Regions from separate parts of the Neobacillus phoenicis genome, predicted to be linked through region 3. Evidence: predicted binding sites of a transcription regulator. Region 3 holds the regulator's gene; each other region holds the start of a gene.

Region 1 (5,256 bases), 1.8 Mb from region 3:
CTAGCATGTGTTCAGTAAGCTGTTCGCGTATGGCTTGAATTGCTGTCGCTGCATCTTTTGGCTTCATCGCTAACATAACAATATCTGCACCATCGAAAAGAGCATTCAAATCATACGTGCTACTAACACCATACCGCTCCTTAAGACTATTTAGCCTTTCCTTATTTGAATTGTTTGTTACCCATACATTTTTTCTATCAATTAATTCATTCTCAAGAATTCCCGAAATGAATGCTTCAGCCATGGAACCTGCACCGATAATCGCTATTTTGTTCATTTTTTTTCCTCCTTTTTCTCCGTAAAATAAAATAGACCCTTCATCCGTAAAGGACGAAAGGTCTAACTTCCGTGGTACCACCTTCATTTACCCCCATTTAGCCAATTTTAATTTGGGGGTTCACTCGACTCCGATAACGCCGGACGTGCGTTAGGTTTTCCTAAGTGCTCGTAAGGTAGGTTCAATGATTAAGAGGGCGGTGAAGCCTTTCAGCCTATGGGCATCACTCTCTTTTGCCATTTCTCATTTACTGGCCTTAGTCATCGCTTTAACGTAGCAAATTTTAATTGTGATTATGCAAGAGAAATAGGTTGTCTGTCAAGTGAAATGTTGTAAGAATTTTTTATTTTTTCTAAAAAATTATGCAGAAATAATGACAATTAGGGAATAAATCGTTACACTTTATTTTATACATTTAATGACAATACTGTTCATATCTTTCTATTTTCATTTCTTTATTTAATGCTCTGTTAAACTTGTCTGTTGATTTCCGCTCCAGGCGCTTCGCTTTCCGTGGGCGTTTCGGCGAGCCTCCTCGGCGCTTGCGCCTGCGGGGTCTCTCCTGAACCGTACTCCCACAGGAGTCTTCGCGCCTTCCGCTCCAATCAACAGGGTATAAAATCAACAATGTTCTTTAACACAGCCTTATTTAACAATAATATTAAGGGGTTTTCATTATGACAGAATGGAAAAATGGAATTGCTAAAATTACCTTACCAACACCATTTCCTGTTGGAGATGTGAATGTTTTTTTGATTAAAGGAGAGAGGTTAACACTCGTTGACGTGGGAGTGAAAACAGAGGAATCTTGGAATTCATTAAAAGAACAGTTGGCAGAATTACATATACATCCGGATGATATTGAACAAGTGATCTTAACGCATCATCACCCCGACCATGCAGGAGGACTAGACTTTTTCCCTGCTTCTGTAGAGGTTTATGGTCATCTGTTGAATGAACGGTGGATCAACCCGACAGAAGCCTTTTTTCAAGAACAAGAGACTTTCTTTCGCTTATATTTTAAAGAATTTGGGCTTCCTGAGGAGTATTTTCCGTTCCTTTCTAAGCTTAGAAAAACGCTGAAGTATTCTTGTAATCGTTCCCTAACGGGACATCTTTCTGAGGGGATGAGGCCATTAGGGCTTAGTGAGTGGGAGGTCATTGAAACGCCTGGTCATGCTCAAAGTCAAATTGCTCTCTTCCGAGAAAAGGATGGAGTATTAATTGGTGGTGATTTAATTTTGGCTCATATTTCACCAAATCCATTGCTTGAGCCGCCTGCACCTGGTGAAACAGAAAGACCAAAGCCGCAGCTTCAGCATAACGATTCGATGAAAAACTTGTTGGCGTATCCTATTCAGTGTGTGTACACCGGGCACGGTGAAGAAGTGTATGAATTAGAAGCGCTTATTGAAAAACGACTCACAAGGCAGCATGAGCGGGCGATGACTGTTAAAAACTGGCTGCAAGAAGAGGAACTCTCTGTATTTGAAATTTGTCAACGCCTTTTTCCGACTGTCTATCAGCGTGAACTCATGCTAACCATATCAGAAACGGTCGCTCAACTTGACTATTTAGCCTCTATCGGCGAAATTAGTAGTAACGAAAAACAGCCCGTTCTCTACAAGGCGATCTGAAGATCGAGTAACGGGAGTAGCGAGTAGAGGTGTTCATGTGGGAAGGGAACTACTAAAAGAAAAAAATATTGTGATTACCGGTGCATCGGGAGGAATCGGTGCAGAAATCGCTAGGCTTTGTGCAGCAAGTGGTGCTAACCTTGTATTACTGGCAAGAAGTATAGATAAGCTTGAGAAGTTTAAAGTTGAACTGAAGGAAACCCATCAAGTTAACGTGAATGTTTTTCAGCTTGATGTATCTGACACGGTACAGGTAGAGAAGGTATTTAAGCAGATTTTTGAAACGATTGGTCAGGTTGATATCCTTGTCAATAATGCAGGCTTCGGCATTTTTCGTGAAGCGCATAAAGCAACAATGGATGAAATCAAGGGTATGTTCGATGTGAATGTAGTGGGGCTGATGGCGTGTACGAACATGGTGCTGCCGAAAATGCGGGAGAGACGTTCTGGTCATATCATCAATATTGCCTCGCAGGCAGGGAAGATTGCTACACCAAAATCAAGTGTATACTCAGCTACTAAACATGCCGTTCTTGGCTATACGAATGCACTAAGAATGGAACTTGCGGATTACAATGTGCTCGTAACAGCCGTTAATCCAGGACCAATCGCTACTAATTTTTTTGACATTGCAGATGAACAAGGGACATACGTAAAAAATGTGCAGCGATACATGCTTCAGCCTGAATATGTTGCAAGTAAGGTGGTTGACAGCATGCTGACGAAAACAAGAGAAATCAATTTGCCGCGCTGGATGAACATGGGAAGCGTGGTTTATGTTCTTTTTCCACGGTTGTTTGAGCGCCTTGGCAAGCGGGCGTTTAATTCAAAATAGTTTTAATTAATCGGCCTCTATTTTGAGGCTTTTTATTTTGCCTAGATTTCATCCAGCTAAGAAATCATAAACGGTGTCATTTATGATTTCATGTAAATCTGCTTTTGGTTCTTCTTCTTTTACTAGCAAAATTTTATTGAGCAGATTCTCCAAATCTTTTTCCCCAATGGGCATGGATTCAGTTGAATAATACTGTTTCAGACAGTTTAAAATCATTTTCTTAATCAGCTTTTTCTCCACAAAAATACACCTCACTCCTATTATAACGGTTTTTTAGCTAATCTCTATACGAAAACTTGTCAAAAAATTCCCATTGAATACGAACGCATATTCGCTTATGATTAGGAATATAATAATTAAGAACAGATGTTCGAATAATAAAGTGTGAGGGAAACTCCATGGTCGATTACAGTACGCTTCCGCAAAATAAAATTTTATGTGTGGACATGAAAAGCTTTTATGCAAGCTGCTCAGCTGTCATGCTTGGCCTCGACCCTTTGAATTGCTATTTAGCTGTTTGCGGTAACAAAGAACGTCAAGGGAGTATAGTACTTGCTGCTTCGCCGCGATTGAAAAAAGAATTCGGGATTAAAACGGGATCGCGAATGTTTGAGATTCCAAATGATCCAAGAATCCAAATTGTTGAGCCGAAAATGGCAACCTATTTACGTATTTCTACGGAAATTTCGCGCGTGTTTAACCGGTATGTACCAAAAGAGGCCATCCATACGTATAGTGTCGATGAAAGTTTCATTAAAGTCGATGGGGCTGATCATTTATGGGGAGATGCCCATACCATTGCTCAGAAAATAAAGGATGATATTGAGCGGGAATTTCAGCTGCCCTGTGCAGTGGGGATTGGTCCCAATATGTTAATGGCAAAGCTTTGTCTTGATCTTGATGCAAAGAAAAAAGGCGTGGCAGAGTGGACATACGAGGACGTCCAAACAAAGCTTTGGAAGGTATCACCGCTTAGAGAAATGTGGGGTATTGGCAGACGTGTGGAAAAAACATTAAATAGTATGGGGATTTTTACTGTCGGGCAGCTGGCCCGCTATGATTTGGAAACGCTGGAAAAGAAATTCGGAATTATGGGAAATCAGTTATATTATCATGCCTGGGGAGTGGATCTCTCTGATTTAGGAGCAACCATTATCCAAGGGCAAATCAGCTTCGGAAAAAGCCAAATTCTCTTAAGAGATTATAAAGAGGAAGAGGAGATTAAGGCTGTCATGTTAGAAATCTGTGAAGAGGTGGCACGAAGAGCAAGAACACATCGAAAGGCAGGGAGAACGATTAGTCTTGGAGTAGGATACAGTCAAGATGAATTTGGCGGCGGTTTTCATCGTTCAAGAACCATTCATCAGCCCACAAATGTAACGATGGAGCTTTACCGTGTCTGTCTGGAATTATTTCATGAGTACTATACGGGAAAGACAGTACGGCAAATTTCTATTTCTATCGGCAACATTGTTGATGACCGTGAGCTGCAACTCGATCTTTTTGACAGGGGTGCCTATAAGAGACGAGAGCTTGGCTATGTGGTGGATGCTGTCCGGAGACGCTTCGGTGCAGGATCTCTGTTGCGCGCAGTTTCTTATACAGCTGCAGGAACAGCCAAGCATCGTGCCACATTGGTTGGGGGACATAAAATGTAACGAAAGAAGGAGAGCGTATGATTCGCGACCGTGGGAGGATCAAGTGGACGTCGATGATGCTTCCCGAGCATGTGAAATTGCTTAGGGATTGGGTGAAGGAAGATGGATTTGAACAAAAACGGGAAATGGATGAACAGCAACTGGAGCTCATGAATGAGACTCTTTCGGAAGCAATCGAGTTCGACCAGTTCGTTACCGTTACTCACTATCGGAATCGAAACTATGAAATTGTCATTGGAAAAATCCATTACTGGGATGAACTGCTGCAAAGACTTCATATCGTTGACCGCTTTGAAGAGATACATCGCATTCCCATTATGGATATTGCCGATATCAGACTGACCGATTTGTGAAAAACAAAAAGCGGCCCCTGTTGAAGGCCGCCCATTATCCTAATCCTCTTTAGGAACACGAACTTGAGAGTCAAATTTCCCTTTATGTGAGCCGTCACAGTATGGCTTGTTGTTTGATAATCCACAGCGGCAGAGGGAAAAGGCTGGTTTTGATGGATATACATTACCTTCGCCATCAAGCAATTCTACATCACCTGTAATTCGTAATGAACCGTTATCATTTACTTTGATTTGTACTTTTGACATAGCAAACACCCCTTTTGGAATTTCGTATTAATCTTGAGAATAACTGGAATATAAGGAAAATGCAACAAAAGATGAGCAAAAATAATAAGAATCCCTTACAACCTATGCTACAATCACGATATGCTTAAAAAAGGGGAATTAATCATGCAAATCGATATAACAGCGGCAGCAATAGAGAAAATAAATGAAAGAACAGCGGACCGCAAAGGGTTTTTAAAATTAAAATACGATACAGATGGCTGCGGGTGCG
Region 2 (5,256 bases), 2.6 Mb from region 3:
TTTAATAATTATCTTAAAATGAAACATGATTAAGGCTAATGAGATTCGTCCCACTAGACACATTCTCATTAGTTTTTTCTTTATTTATCCACTATGTTTGGTAAAATGTTCAATATTAGTGAAACATAATATGAAAATATCAGAGGGGGAGTACTGTTGAAAAAAACAGTCAATCCAGAGGACAAGCGTTTTAAGATTGCACATAAAGAAGCATTGATAGGTGTCATCCTTGTTCTCATTAATTTTATCTGGTGGTATGGCTTTGGCTATGGCCTTGGCTCAGGTAACGTCAACAATTACTCATACATATTTGGACTTCCTGCTTGGTTCTTTTACAGCTGTATTGTTGGCTTTATTGTAATGGTCATACTGGTTATTTTGACCATCAAATTTTTATTCAAAGATGTACCCTTTGAAGAGGAAGAGAGGGAGAGCGAGTGAACTGGCCCGTTATCACACCATTGATCATCTTCTTACTCATTATTTTTGCCATCGGTCTTTGGTCAAACAAAATTGTGATTAAATCGAATTCATTCCTAGAGGAGTACTTTTTAGGGGAACGCCAAATGGGTGGCTTTATTCTTGCCATGACGATGGTTGCTACATACGGAAGCGCCAGCAGCTTTATTGGGGGCCCAGGGATTGCCTATACCCAGGGATTAGGCTGGGTCTTGCTAGCGATGGCTCAACTGGCAACCGGTTATTTTACTTTAATGGTATTAGGAAAGAAATTCGCGATAGTCGCTCGGCAGTATAAAGCTATCACATTAATAGACTTCCTGAAAGAGCGGTATAAAAGCAAAACAGTCGTGTTACTTTCTGCAGCAAGTATTATTATTTTTCTTTTTTCCTCAATGACAGCCCAGTGGATTGGCGGAGCCCGACTGGTTGAAAGCTTAACAGGCCTTTCCTATAAAACCGCACTGCTTATTTTTGCATTTTCGGTCCTTGTATTCGTGATTGTTGGCGGATTCCGAGCGGTTGCGTTAACGGATACGGTTCAAGGCGTTGTGATGTTTATAGGGACATTGATTCTGCTGATTGCAACCATTAAGGCTGGAGGCGGAATACCCAAAATTATTTCTGATTTAGCCGCAGAGAATCCCAACCTGATCAGCCCGTTTGGTGCCCAACATAATCTGACTCCGGCCTACGTTTCATCTTTTTGGATTTTGGTAGGGGTCGGTGTGGTCGGCTTACCGCAAATTACGGTGCGTGCGATGTCCTATAAAAATTCCAAGGCCATGCACAGTGCAATCATAATTGGTACTATTGTGGTCGGCTTTATCATGCTGGGCATGCATTTAATTGGTGTCTTTGCCCGGCCAGTTCTTCCGAATGTGAAAATTGGTGATACCGTTATGCCGTTGTTGTCGATGAAGGTCTTACCACCATATGTTGCAGGTATTGTCCTTGCGGCTCCTATGGCAGCGATCATGTCCACGGTAGATGCCTTATTAATTCTTGTAAGTTCTGCATTAGTAAAAGATGTTTATCTAAATTACATCAAGCCACATGCAGAAGACAACCATGTAAAAAAAGTCAGCTTCGGTGTCACGGCGGTGATTGGAATTCTTGTGATCCTGCTTGCTTTAAGTCCACCTGATTTAATTGTCTGGCTTAATTTATTCTCGTTCGGCGGTCTTGAATCAGTCTTTATTTGGCCTGTTGTTTTAGGTTTGTATTGGAGTAAGGGAAATAAGCATGGAGCGATAACATCCATGGTTGTGGGAATGGGGTCTTATATTCTATTAGATCGTTTTCATCCAAATGCCTTTGGTCTTCATACTGTAGTTATGCCAATCGTGCTCTCATTTCTTTGTTTTGTACTAGTAAGCCTGATGACAAGTCAGAAAGAAGCAGCGTCTCAAATGAAGCATGGATCATAAGGGCCGCTGAAATTAATATTTTTGTTGCAATTTTGTTGATAAATTTCTAGAATTAATTAACAGAAATTTATTGAATGAGGTGTACCCATTGGTAAATGTTATTGAATACTTGTCGGCATTTATTTTGCCAGGGTTACTAGTCCTGCTTTTTACACGGGTCACTTATAATCGACTAATCGGCCTAGTTTTAACGGTTGCACTGATTGCTGCCTCTGTATATAAAGGGTATACAAATACCTTCGTGTTAATCGTCATCGATGCTTTCTCATTGACCGCCGGTTTCTGGCTGGCTGCTAAAATGAAGCCAAGATCAGTAAAGAAGACCTAGTAATCTAACAAATCAACGTAGTCTGTCAGGAAACTGGCAGGCTTTTTTTATTCGTTAGGCTATGTTATAGCATAAATTGATTTTTGGACTCTGTTGATTGGAGTGGAAGGCGCGAAGACTCCTGCGGGAGTACGGGGCAGGGGAGACCCCGCAGGAGCGAAGCGACGAGGAGGCTCCCCGGCACGCCCGCGGACCGCTCGCGCCTGGAGCGGAAATCAACAGACTTGTTTAACAGAGCTAAAAAAATAAAAAAACGAATACTAGTTCGCATATTGTTGGTTTGTTTTTGGGGTATTGTGGTAGAATGTTAATATGAAAATTTAGAGGATACACTTTCCAGCACCATCCCGGTCATTATCAAGATTTTAAGCTGAAAAGTGATTTATTTAGTACGGGAGGAAATCGTGTGAAAGACCAATTTGAATTAGTCTCAGCGTACTCTCCACAGGGGGATCAGCCGGAAGCAATCCGCCAATTAGTCGAGGGGATTAGAAATAAAAAGCGTCATCAAACACTCCTTGGGGCAACAGGAACAGGAAAGACGTTCACCGTTTCAAACGTGATTAAAGAGGTAAACAAACCGACCCTAGTCATCGCCCACAACAAGACATTAGCAGGACAGCTTTACAGTGAGTTCAAGGAATTTTTCCCGGACAACGCGGTAGAGTATTTTGTCAGCTACTATGATTACTATCAACCAGAAGCGTATGTTCCGCAAACCGATACCTTCATTGAAAAAGATGCAAGCATAAACGATGAAATTGATAAATTGCGCCACTCTGCGACTTCTGCCCTATTTGAACGGAAAGATGTCATCATCATTGCCAGTGTCTCTTGTATCTATGGTCTCGGTTCTCCTGAAGAATACCGCGAGATGGTGCTATCTCTTAGAAGCGGAATGGAAATCGAACGCAATCACCTGCTCCATCGCTTAGTCGATATACAATATGAACGAAATGATATAGATTTTAAACGCGGTACCTTTCGGGTTAGAGGAGACGTTGTTGAGATTTTTCCCGTTTCCCGTGATGAGCATTGCGTGCGTGTAGAATTTTTCGGTGATGAAATCGACCGGATTCGTGAAGTGGATGCGCTCACAGGTGAAATTATTGGTGAACGCGAGCATATCGCCATTTTTCCAGCGTCTCACTTCGTTACACGAGAAGAGAAAATGCGCGTTGCCATTCAAAACATAGAAAAAGAACTAGAAGAACGCCTTGAAGAGCTGCGAGCGGACAATAAGTTGCTTGAAGCCCAACGAATCGAACAGCGGACCCGCTATGATTTAGAAATGATGAGAGAAATGGGTTTTTGTTCAGGCATTGAAAATTATTCAAGGCACCTGACATTAAGACCTGCAGGTTCAACACCGTATACCCTGCTCGACTATTTTCCAGAAGACTTTCTCATGATTATCGATGAGTCGCATGTTACCCTGCCGCAAATCAGGGGTATGTTTAATGGTGACAAAGCAAGGAAACAAGTCCTCGTGGACCACGGCTTCCGTCTGCCATCGGCTCTTGATAACCGGCCGTTAACGTTTGATGAATTTGATAAGCATGTTCACAACGCCATCTTTGTTTCGGCGACTCCTGGACCATATGAGCTGGAGCATACACCGGATATGATTCAGCAAATTATTCGCCCGACAGGACTCTTAGATCCGACGATTGAGGTTCGACCAATCGAGGGTCAAATTGATGACCTAATCGGGGAAATCCAAGAACGTGTGAAGAAAAATGAACGTGTCCTTGTCACCACTTTGACGAAGAAAATGTCAGAGGACCTAACCGATTACCTAAAAGAAATTGGGATTAAAGTTCAATATTTACATTCAGAAGTAAAAACGCTAGAACGAATTGAAATCATCCGCGAACTGCGAATGGGGAAATATGATGTTCTTATCGGAATCAACCTGCTCCGTGAAGGTCTGGACATTCCTGAGGTGTCACTCATAACCATTCTTGATGCGGACAAAGAAGGTTTCCTCCGCTCTGAGCGATCACTCATTCAGACGATTGGCCGGGCAGCACGGAATGCCAATGGGCATGTCATTATGTACGCTGATCGCATGACGAATTCGATGGAGCTAGCGATTAGCGAAACAAGGCGGCGCCGTGCCATCCAAGAAGAATATAACGAAAAGCATGGTATTACGCCAAAGACCATTCAAAAAGCAATCCGTGATGTCATACGTGCGACACATGCGGCAGAGGAGCAAGAAGAGTACAAACCAGCTGCATCATTCAGCAAGATGAACAAGAAGGAAAGAGAAAAGCTGATTGCTACGATGGAACAAGAGATGAAGACAGAAGCAAAGGCACTAAACTTCGAACGTGCTGCCGAGCTTCGTGACCTATTATTGGAACTTAAAGCGGAAGGATGACGTACACATGGCGATGGAGAAACTGGTTGTAAAAGGCGCCAGAGCCCACAATTTAAAAAATATTGATGTCACCATTCCGAGAGATAAGCTTGTAGTGTTGACGGGACTTTCCGGTTCAGGGAAGTCCTCGCTAGCATTTGATACGATTTATGCAGAAGGGCAGCGCCGGTATGTGGAATCCCTGTCAGCTTATGCCCGACAATTTCTGGGTCAGATGGATAAGCCGGATGTCGATGCGATTGAGGGATTATCCCCTGCCATTTCTATCGATCAAAAAACAACAAGCAGGAACCCACGTTCAACAGTCGGGACCGTGACAGAAATCTACGATTATTTACGTTTGTTATTTGCAAGGGTCGGACACCCAACTTGTCCGATTCATCATATCGAAATCTCCTCACAAACAATTGAGCAGATGGTCGATCGGATCCTGGAATATCCTGAACGAACAAAGATGCAAATCCTTGCACCGGTGGTTTCCGGAAGAAAAGGTACGCATGTAAAGGTCCTTGAGGATATTAAAAAGCAAGGCTTTGTTCGGGTCCGTGTAGACGGGGAAATGCTCGATCTCGGAGATGAGATCGAATTAGAAAAGAACAAGAAGCACTCGATTGAAGTGGTTGTCGATCGAATCGTGGTCAAGGAGGGCATAT
Region 3 (5,256 bases):
AGATATTCAACGACTGGCAAAAGAAGAAAACGTGAAATTTATCCGTCTTCAATTTACGGATATTCTTGGAACTATTAAAAACGTGGAAATTCCAATTAGCCAATTAGAAAAAGCACTTGATAACAAAATGATGTTTGATGGTTCATCTATCGAAGGTTTTGTGCGTATTGAAGAATCTGATATGCTGTTATATCCAGATTTAAGCACTTGGGTTGTTTTCCCTTGGACAGCTGAAAAAGGAAAAGTAGCTCGTTTAATCTGTGACATCTATACTCCAGAAGGAAAACCTTTCGAAGGTGACCCACGAAATAACCTAAGAAGAGTATTAAAGGAAATGGAAGAGTTAGGATTCACTAACTTTAACCTAGGACCTGAACCAGAATTCTTCTTATTTAAATTAGATCAAAAAGGTGAGCCAACATTAGAATTAAACGACCAAGGTGGCTATTTCGACTTAGCTCCAACAGATCTAGGTGAAAACTGCCGTCGTGATATCGTTCTTGAACTAGAAGAAATGGGCTTTGAAATCGAAGCATCACACCATGAAGTAGCTCCAGGACAGCACGAAATCGACTTTAAATATGCGGATGCATTAACAGCATGTGACCAAATCCAAACATTTAAGCTCGTAGTTAAAACAATTGCACGTAAGCATGGTTTACACGCGACTTTCATGCCTAAGCCATTATTCGGTGTAAATGGATCAGGAATGCACATGAACTTATCATTATTTACAAATGGTCAAAACGCATTCTACGAGCCAACTGGTGATTTAGAAATGAGCGATACAGCTCGCCAATTTATTGCAGGTATCCTAAAGCACGCACCAAGCTTTACAGCTGTAACTAATCCAACTGTAAACTCTTATAAGCGTCTTGTTCCTGGCTACGAAGCACCTTGTTATGTAGCGTGGTCTGCAAGAAACCGTTCACCATTAATTCGTATTCCAGCATCTCGTGGACTAAGTACTCGTGTTGAAGTACGTAGCGTTGACCCGGCTGCAAACCCATACCTTGCAATGGCTGTGCTTCTAAAAGCTGGTCTAGACGGAATTAAAAACAAGTTAACTCCTCCAGCTCCAGTAGACCGTAACATCTATGTTATGAGCAAGGAAGAAAGAATTGAAGAAGGTATCGTTGATCTTCCAGCAACATTAGCACAAGCGCTAGACCAATTAAAGTCTAACGAAGTAATTGTAGCTGGTCTTGGAGAACACATCTTCGAACACTTTGTAGAAGCAAAAGAAATTGAGTGGGATATGTTCCGTACAGTCGTTCACCAATGGGAACGCGATCAGTACATGAGCATGTACTAAAAACAAAAAACAAAAAACCTTAGCGCCATAATCGGGTGCTAAGGTTTTTTACTATCCTAGAGCGTAACAAGTTTTATTTCTCACCTTCTTGGCTTACCATTTTAAATCTATTTAAGACTGTATCACCGCCGATGCCAGCAATGATTGAAAAAACAATGATTTCTACCAATGAATTAGGCTCTGTGTACAAAACGAGGAGAAGAGAGGCGACCGCGCCTAGAAGCAATTCTTCTAGAAAACCCAGATAAATGAACTTTTTTGTTTTCCTTGGCATGATGATTTTACCGTGTTTCCGAACATGTCCAACAACTCCAACCAATCCACCAATTGCTACAGAGAAAATAATGTCCCATAACACTGTTTCTCACACTCCTTAAGCCGTTTATTTTTTGGACCTAAGGTAAATCTTGGTGTATTACTATTATATTAAAGTACTGTACTAATATCATGAGTAAATATACTGAATTTTCAATATATTAAACATAATAATGTATATTATTGAAATTTTTCCCAATATATAGAACAAAAAGAGCTGCACCAGTTGGGTGACAGCTCTTTTGTATTAATGGATATGTCGGTAGACACCTATTACTTTTCCTAAAATGGAGACATTCCGTAGAATAATAGGTTCCATTGTAGAGTTTTCTGGCTGCAAACGGATATAATCCTTTTCTTTAAAGAATCTTTTACATGTTGCTTCGTCTTCCTCTGTCATGGCTACGACAATATCACCATTATTAGCCGTTGGCTGTTGTTTAACAATGACATAATCTCCGTCAAGAATTCCTGCTTCTATCATACTTTCACCCATGATTTCTAGCATAAATACATGTTCGTCGGCTGGTGCCAAGCTTTCAGGGAGTGGGAAGTACTCCTCGACATTTTCGATTGCTGTGATTGGTAAGCCTGCCGTAACTTTCCCAACTACTGGAACGTTGACAACCTTATTTCTCGGAATATGTGCAGCTTCATCCGCTTCTAATATCTCAATGGCTCTTGGTTTGGTAGGATCCCGTCTAATAAGACCTTTGCTTTCAAGTCGTGCTAAGTGACCGTGAACAGTTGAGCTGGATGCAAGTCCAACAGCTTCGCCGATTTCTCTAACAGAAGGAGGATAACCTTTGCTCTTGACCTCTTCTTTAATGAAATCCAAGATATCCTGCTGCCGCTTTGATATTTTTACCATAAAATGCACCTCGCCTGGTTAATGTTGTCTTTATTATAGCATGTTCGCCTATTTTATACAAACATAAGTTCGAAAATGAAGTTGACAACAAACAAACGTTCGTACTATAATGAAAACATCAAAAGAGAACATATATTCTTATTAGAGGTGTAATACTATGAAAAAATTATGGAACCAATACTCCTATGCCATTACTCTTATTCTGTTAAGCTGTTCAATTGCTATTATTCTATCCTTCCAATACCACTCAAATGAAGAGGAGCAGTTTATAAAAGTAACAATCTCTGAAGGGGATTCCTTATGGAAAATTTCTGACCAATACTCTACACAGCATTCGTTAACAAATAAAGAATTTGTGGGATGGGTAAAAAAACATAACAAAATTGTAAATGATCAAATCTTTCCTGGTGACGAAATTATCATTCCTGTCAGTAGAGATGACTCTTCCTCCACAACGGAACTAGCTAGTGCGCCGGGAAATTAGTTAGGGAATATATATGAAAGCAATTATTTATTGTCGTGTTAGTACGAATAAAGAAACCCAGGAAACCTCATTGGAACGTCAGGAAGAAGAACTAATCAAAATGGCGAATAAGCATCAATTCGAAATTGATATAATTATTAAAGAACAAGCAAGTGGCTATGATTTTGATCGTGAGGGCATACTACAGGTATTAGATCGAATAAAAGATAAACAGGTTCATGCTTTACTAATTCAGGATGAAACACGTCTTGGACGAGGTAATGCGAAGATTGCCCTTTTACATTGCATTTTAAAGGAAAACATCAAGCTGTATTGCATATCCCATAATGGCGAATTACAACTTTCCGAATCAGACTCAATGGTTCTTCAGATTGTCAGTATGGTCGAGGAGTACCAACGAAAGCTTCATAATGTGAAAATTAAGCGAGGAATGAAACGAGCGGTTGAACGGGGATATCAACCACAACATAACCTAAGAAATCTTGGAGAATCTTCAGGCAGGGATAAAATTGAAGTTCCCATCCAAGAAATAGTTAGGATGAGGAATAATGACATGACTTTTTCTGAAATTGCTGCAACATTAAGAGGTTTAGGACATAGTATTTCTAAAGCTACCGTACATAGAAGATACCAAGAATATATAGAAGCACAAAATGAGTAGACCTTTTGCCTTGTCAGAAGGTCTTATTTTTAGTAAAATCAGATGTCAGACAACTAATAGAAAGGGAGGTTATTGAATGCTATCAAAAGAGAAAATGGCCAGAATAAATGAGCTTGCCAGAAAATCCAAATCAACTGGATTAACTGAAGCAGAAGCAAAAGAACAATCTAAACTAAGAAGTGAGTATTTAGCAACTTTCCGTTCAAGTATGCTTGATACATTAACTAATACAAAGTTCATCGACCCAGAAGGTAATGATGTAACACCTGAGAAAATTAAGGCTAGAAAGAAAAATACACTTCATTAATAAATCGGAATACATTTTGTATTCCCTTTTTACATATACAAACAATTAATGTGTCAAAATAAGAAACAAAATGCCTTTTGGCTCTTATTTAAATGCTTTTTGTTGAATTAAAAACATCGGCAATATAATATTAATGATGTATTTAGTATCCTAGTGATTAAGAAAGGATGTAATTCATGTTTAATACTATTGATGATTTATCTGTTACCTCAATTCGAACGCTTTCCATTGACGCTATCGAGAAAGCAAACTCAGGCCATCCTGGAATGCCGATGGGTGCGGCTCCAATGACTTATACATTATGGACTCGTTTCATGAATCATAACCCAAAGAATCCTAAATGGTTTAACCGTGACCGTTTTGTTTTATCTGCAGGTCATGGTTCAGCATTGTTATACAGCATGCTTCATTTATCTGGCTATAACCTATCAATGGATGACCTTAAGCAATTCCGTCAATGGGGAAGTAAAACTCCTGGACATCCAGAGTATGGTCATACAGAAGGTGTAGAAGCAACTACTGGTCCACTAGGGCAAGGGATCGCAATGGCAGTAGGTATGGCAATGGCGGAGCGCCATGTTGCAAGTGTTTATAATAAAGAGAATTATGAATTAGTCAACCACTTTACATATAGTATTTGCGGTGATGGAGATTTAATGGAAGGTGTATCAGCTGAGGCTGCGTCTCTTGCTGGTCACTTAAAATTAGGTCGTTTGGTTGTTCTATATGATTCAAACGATATTTCATTGGATGGAGACTTAGATAAGTCTTTCTCTGAAAGTGTTAAAGACCGTTTCCTTTCATACGGATGGCAATATCTTCGTGTAGAAGATGGAAATAATCTGGAGGAAATTGCAAAAGCACTTGAAGAAGCTAGAAATGATCTAGACCGTCCAACTATGATTGAAGTTAGAACCGTTATTGGTTTCGGGTCACCGAACCGCGCTGGTACTTCAGGCGTTCACGGATCTCCACTAGGTGCTGATGAGCTAAAGCTTACTAAAGAAGCTTATAAATGGACATTCGAAGAAGATTTCCATGTTCCTCAGGAAGTATATGATAACTTCCAAAAACTTATCGTTGAAACAGGCGAGAAGAAGGAAAAAGAATGGAACGATCTTTTTGCACAGTATAAACAAGAATATCCTGAACTTGCTACTCAATTAGAGCAGGCATTAAACAATGAATTACCTACTGGTTGGGATAAGGATATCCCAGTTTACAGTGAAGGAAAGAGTCTAGCAAGCCGTGCTTCATCTGGGGAAGTACTTAATGGAATTGCGAAAAACCTTCCTATATTCAT

The links. Region 3 encodes LexA, which represses DNA repair genes until DNA is damaged. Its sites were predicted from a motif close to CGAACATATGTTCG; they were not measured.
Region 1: the regulator LexA is predicted to act here: its motif matches at 3,070-3,083, upstream of AA0X95_RS11620 (DNA polymerase thumb domain-containing protein).
Region 2: the regulator LexA is predicted to act here: its motif matches at 2,472-2,485, upstream of uvrB (excinuclease ABC subunit UvrB).

The regions. Positions count from the first base shown of each region.
Region 1 covers NZ_CP154847.1:2,253,299-2,258,554, forward strand. The annotation lists gene proC (pyrroline-5-carboxylate reductase) at 1-277, opposite strand, end outside; gene AA0X95_RS11605 (MBL fold metallo-hydrolase) at 955-1,914, shown strand; gene AA0X95_RS11610 (SDR family NAD(P)-dependent oxidoreductase) at 1,952-2,749, shown strand; gene AA0X95_RS11615 (YqzH family protein) at 2,798-2,989, opposite strand; gene AA0X95_RS11620 (DNA polymerase thumb domain-containing protein) at 3,148-4,407, shown strand; gene AA0X95_RS11625 (YolD-like family protein) at 4,425-4,760, shown strand; gene AA0X95_RS11630 (CDGSH iron-sulfur domain-containing protein) at 4,800-5,006, opposite strand; gene AA0X95_RS11635 (iron-sulfur cluster biosynthesis family protein) at 5,151-5,256, shown strand, end outside.
Region 2 covers NZ_CP154847.1:1,410,164-1,415,419, forward strand. The annotation lists gene AA0X95_RS07220 (YhdT family protein) at 157-441, shown strand; gene panF (sodium/pantothenate symporter) at 438-1,889, shown strand; gene AA0X95_RS07230 (CsbA family protein) at 1,978-2,217, shown strand; gene uvrB (excinuclease ABC subunit UvrB) at 2,624-4,603, shown strand; gene uvrA (excinuclease ABC subunit UvrA) at 4,611-5,256, shown strand, end outside.
Region 3 covers NZ_CP154847.1:4,005,630-4,010,885, reverse strand. The annotation lists gene glnA (type I glutamate--ammonia ligase) at 1-1,315, shown strand, start outside; gene AA0X95_RS20620 (DUF4257 domain-containing protein) at 1,389-1,673, opposite strand; gene lexA (transcriptional repressor LexA) at 1,878-2,501, opposite strand; gene AA0X95_RS20610 (LysM peptidoglycan-binding domain-containing protein) at 2,659-2,985, shown strand; gene AA0X95_RS20605 (recombinase family protein) at 2,999-3,646, shown strand; gene AA0X95_RS20600 (DUF896 domain-containing protein) at 3,723-3,953, shown strand; gene tkt (transketolase) at 4,130-5,256, shown strand, end outside.